2 regions of the Variovorax sp. Soil_C_33 genome follow, and region 2 is predicted to be linked to the other one. Evidence: riboswitches for the same ligand, from Rfam matches in the RefSeq annotation. Region 2 holds a riboswitch; the other holds the start of a gene.

Region 1 (2,382 bases), on a different contig from region 2:
CGGCCAGCATGGTGTTCCTGTGCCGCGCGGCCGGCGTGCGCTTCCTGACCCAGCACACGGTGATCTCGCTGAAGGAGCGCGCAGGCCGCATCGACCACGTCGAGCTGCTCGATGCCGACGGCCAGCCCACCGTCCTGCGCGGCCAGGCCTATGTGCTGGCGCTCGGCATTTCCAGCGCGATGCACGCCGAAAAGCTGAAGATCGCCATGCCTTTCCGCTTCCTGCGCGAATACATCGTCACGATCCCTCTCAAGGACGCGAGCCGAGCGCCGCGCGTCGCGCTGCGCGACCGGCAGGGCAAGCTGCGCATCCGGCGCGTCGAAACCCCCGGCGGCGACTGCCTGCGGGTCTCGGCCACCGTGCGCGCCAGCCTCGACGAGGAGAATGAGCCCGATTCGGACCGCGTCGACGCCATCCTGCATCGCATCGAGACGCTGTTGCCCGGCGCGGCCGACACGGCGCATGCTTCCCTCGATACGGCCGTGCATGCCGTCAGCCATGACGGCCTCCCGATGATCGGCAAGACCCGCCTGTTCAATCTTTTCCTCAACGTCGCGCCGGGTGCGCGCGGCTGGATCAACGCCTGCGGCGCCGGCAAGTCGATCGCCCGGATCGTGAGCGGCCTCAGGCCCGAGCTCGAGTTCGCCTTCAGAAATCCGTAGCCGCGGGCCATCGCCTACAATCGCGGCACTGCAGGAGAGCGGGCCGCGTGAAGCGGTTCCACCGAAGGCGCAAACTCCCATAAACGCTCAGGTCGGCTCACGCGATGAGCCTGTACTGCATCAACTGTCAAAGCCGTCTGGAGAGCCATCACGCCATGTGATGCACCGAAGGAGCAAAGCCGCTGCGGGCGCAGCGGGTGAATCTCTCAGGTACCGAGGACAGGGGGAGCGGCAACTTGGACGCACGGTCCGGTTGCTTTCTTTTTCAAGCTTCCGTTCACCTTGCGTTCAAGCGCTGCAACCTCAAGGGTTCTCGAAATGCGCGTGATCGTTCTCGGCGCCGGCCTGCTCGGCGTGACCTCGGCTTACTACCTCCAGCAACTCGGCCACGAAGTGACCGTGATCGATCGGCAGGCCACACCGGCTGCCGAAACCAGCTTCGCCAACGGCGGCCAGATCTCGGTCAGCCATGCCGAACCCTGGGCCAACCCGAGCGCGCCGTTGAAGGTGCTGCAATGGCTCGGCAAGGAAGATGCGCCGCTCCTCTTTCGCATCCGCGCCGACATGCGCCAGTGGCTCTGGGGCCTGCAGTTCCTGCGCGAATGCACGCCGGGGCGCACGCGCCACAACATCGAGCAGATCGTACGCCTGGGCACCTACAGCCGCGACACGCTGCAGCAGCTGCGCCGCGACACCGGCCTCAGCTACGAGCACCGCACCCAGGGCATCCTGCACTTCTACACGACGCAGAAGGAATTCGCCGGCGCGCTGAAGCCGGCCGAGCAGATGCGCGCGCTGGGCTGCGAGCGCCAGGTGATCTCGGCCGACGAGGCGGTGAAGATCGAACCGGCCCTGGCCCACATCCGGCCGCAGTTGGCCGGCGCCACCTACACGGCCGAAGACGAATCGGGCGATGCCAACCGCTTCGCGCGCGAGCTGGTCGCGCTGGCCGCCGCCGCCGGCGTGAACTTCCTCATGAGCCACACCGTGACCGCGCTGCGCGAGGCGGGCGGAAGCATCGACCACGTGGAGGCGACCGACGACGAAGGCCGCTTCCAGCGCATCCGCGGCGATGCCTTCGTGCTGGCGATGGGCTCGCTGAGCCCGCTCTACGCCGCGCCGCTGGGCATCCGGCTGCCCATCTATCCGGCCAAGGGCTATTCGGTCACGCTGCCGGTCAAGGACGCCGCGAAGGCGCACCAGGTGTCCCTGACCGACGACGAATACAAGCTGGTGTTCTCGCGCTACACCTCGGCCACCGGGGATCGCCTGCGCATCGCGGGAACGGCCGAACTCAACGGCTACGACCGCGACCTGAACCGCGTGCGCTGCGAGGCCATCGTGCGGCGCGTCGAAGAACTGTTCCCCGGCGCCGGCAACACCAGTGAGGCCCAGTTCTGGACCGGCCTGCGCCCGGCCACGCCCAGCAACGTGCCACTGATCGGCAAGACGAAGCTGCCGAACCTGTTCCTCAACACCGGCCACGGCACGCTGGGCTGGACGCACGCCTGCGGCTCGGGCAAATCGATCGCGCGCATCGTGAGCGGTCTCAAGCCCGAAGTGGACTTCGCATTCGCCACTGCTTGAGTTGAGGCCTGAGCCGCCCGGGGCTTAGTCGCGCAGCAGCTCCTGCATGAGTTCGCGCAGGATCGGCAGCGCCGGCGCCTCGGTGCGCCGGCGCAGGGTCACGAGGCCGAAACGCGCGACGCCGTTCAGCGCC
Region 2 (2,382 bases):
AAACAGAATCAGCCGCGGTAGTAGCGCGCGGGCACGAAAGGCATGGTGCTCACTTCCATCGGCACCGGCTTGCCGCGCACGATGGCCTGGATGCGGGTGCCGGGCTCGGCATAGGCGAGCGCGACATACGCCATCGCGACCGGCCGGTCGACCGTGGGGCCGAGCAGGCCGCTGGTCACCTGCCCGATGGACACGCCCTCGAAGGATTCGAGCAAGCTGCCGTCGCGCACCGGCACGCGCTCCAGCGCCACCAGGCCGACGCGCTTGCGCTTGAGCGTGTGGTGGTCCAGGTGGCCTGCGGCGCCATTGGCCGCCGTGAGTTGCGCCAGGATCCTGGCCGCGCCCGGAAAGCCGCCTTCGCGTGCACCGCCGGTGCGCCGCACCTTCTGGATCGCCCAGTTGAGCGAGGCCTCGACCGGCGTGGTGGTCTCGTCGATGTCGTTGCCGTAGAGGCACAGGCCCGCCTCGAGCCGCAGCGAATTGCGCGCACCCAGGCCGACGGGCTTGACCTCGGGCTGGGCGAGCAGCAGCCGCGCGAGCGCATCGGCATCCCTGGCGGCCACCGAGATCTCGAAGCCGTCTTCGCCGGTGTAGCCGCTGCGCGTGGCGAAGGCCGCGATGCCGCCGATCTGCACCGCGCCGCCGGTCATGAAGACGAAGCGCTCGATGCCGGGCGCGAGGCGCGCCAGTGCGGTCACGGCCTGCGGGCCCTGCAGCGCCAGCAGGGCGTGCTCGGGCATCGGCAGCACTTGGCAGCGCGTGCCGAGCTTCGCCTGCATGTGCGCGATGTCGGCCACCTTGCAGGCGCCGTTGACGATGACGAACAGCGAGTCGTGGCCTTCGTTGAAGAACATCAGGTCGTCGAGGATGCCGCCCTGGTCGTTCAGGAGCAGGCCGTAGCGCTGCTTGCCGGGGGCCAGGCCGATCACGTCGACCGGCATCAGGCTTTCGAAGGCGGCGGCGGCATCGGGGCCGACCAGGCGCAGCTGGCCCATGTGCGAGATGTCGAACAGGCCGGCGGCCTCGCGCGTGTGCTTGTGCTCGGCCATCAGGCCGGCCGGGTATTGCACCGGCATCGAATAGCCCGCGAAGGGCACCATGCGGGCGCCGAGCTCCAGATGCAGGTCGTAGAGCGGGGTCTTTTGCAGGTCGTCGGGTGCGGGGGCCAAGGCACTCTCCAAAGGGGCAGTCCAGATCCATGACATTCTTGCCATGGGCCACCCCTGCTGTCCGCTTTACCTGAGAGATTCGCCCCACGATCGGGGTTTGCTCCTTCGGTGGACGGCGCTGCGAACAAAACGCGATGCGCCGCCTCTCTCCAGCAAGGAAACGCCCGGAAAACGGGGCGCTTCGTCAGTCCTTTTGCCTGAGCGTTCGGGCCCGCTTTTTCGAGGGGACCTGCGCCTTCGGCGGCCCCGCGCTGCGAGGCTCTCTCCTGACCCGTCCGAGTGTAAGGGATGCGCCCGGCCCCGGCCGCTCAGGAGCGCTCCAGGCGCAGCCGCCTGAGCAGAAACTTCTCCCACAGCTTGTCCGCAACGAGCTGAAGCGAGCTGCGAATGTGCGCTCGGGCGTTGCGCGCGTCGTAGGGCGACCGGAGGTCGGCGCCCAGTTGCCGGGCACGCACGCTGAGCATGCTCTCCGAGAGCACGCAGCGCGCCTTCATGCGCAGGTCGTCGAAGTTCTCGTCGGAGAGCGGACTGGCCTTGTGCCACTCGTGGTCCCACTTGAACCTGCGCTGCCTGGACGGGTCGCCCTCGTCCCTGATCAGCCAGGCTGACACGAAATCGACATAGGCCTCGTCGACGCTGTCGCGAAACAGACGGTGCTCGGGTTCGAAGCTGTCGTAGACCAGCGCGTCCAGCAGTTCGTTGCCCGGCGAGAGCGTGCCGAGCTGGCGGCGCAAGTTGGCGTTCATTGCGAAGCAGTAAGTCGAAACCCATTCGAGCAGCGGACCAAGCGGCGTCATGGTCGAACGCGGGAAGTCGTTGATCTCGCCGAACAGCCACGGCCCGGGATGCACCCCCAGCCGCCCGATCTCGCTGCTGAAGCCGGCGACCCGGCCTTCGCTCCATGCATGGGTGCGGGCGATGGTGTCGTTCGAGAAGATCCAGACGTCGGGCTCGCCGCCGCGCGCGAGGAGGGCTGAAATCCCTTTGTCCCAGCCTGTGAACTCGCGGTTGGAGTTGTCGCCCGCGATGAGGAAGCCGTCTTCGAATTCCGTATCGCGCAAGGCTTCGCTGCCCGTGGACCTCGCGTTGTCCACGATCGCGAGTGCGAAGCGATTGCTCCCGTCGGCCAGCTGCCGTCGCAGCCTGGTCAGCACCTGAAGCGAATGATCACGATGCTGACCTCCGTACTCCAGATGAACAAAACCGTAGTTCG

What was found. Region 2 has a riboswitch for glycine ahead of gcvT (glycine cleavage system aminomethyltransferase GcvT). Riboswitches for the same ligand answer to the same signal wherever they lie in the genome.
Region 1: another riboswitch for glycine. It lies ahead of AC3A6B_RS08450 (D-amino acid dehydrogenase); the one in region 2 lies ahead of gcvT (glycine cleavage system aminomethyltransferase GcvT).

Annotation. Positions count from the first base shown of each region.
Region 1 is NZ_JBDGJK010000004.1:156,829-159,210, reverse strand. Features, by position in the region: gene AC3A6B_RS08455 (FAD-dependent oxidoreductase) at 1-662, shown strand, start outside; glycine riboswitch at 684-774, shown strand; glycine riboswitch at 790-895, shown strand; gene AC3A6B_RS08450 (D-amino acid dehydrogenase) at 981-2,249, shown strand; gene AC3A6B_RS08445 (LysR family transcriptional regulator) at 2,274-2,382, opposite strand, start outside.
Region 2 is NZ_JBDGJK010000018.1:38,212-40,593, forward strand. Features, by position in the region: gene gcvT (glycine cleavage system aminomethyltransferase GcvT) at 9-1,205, opposite strand; glycine riboswitch at 1,217-1,332, opposite strand; glycine riboswitch at 1,345-1,448, opposite strand; gene AC3A6B_RS23975 (hypothetical protein) at 1,478-2,382, opposite strand, start outside.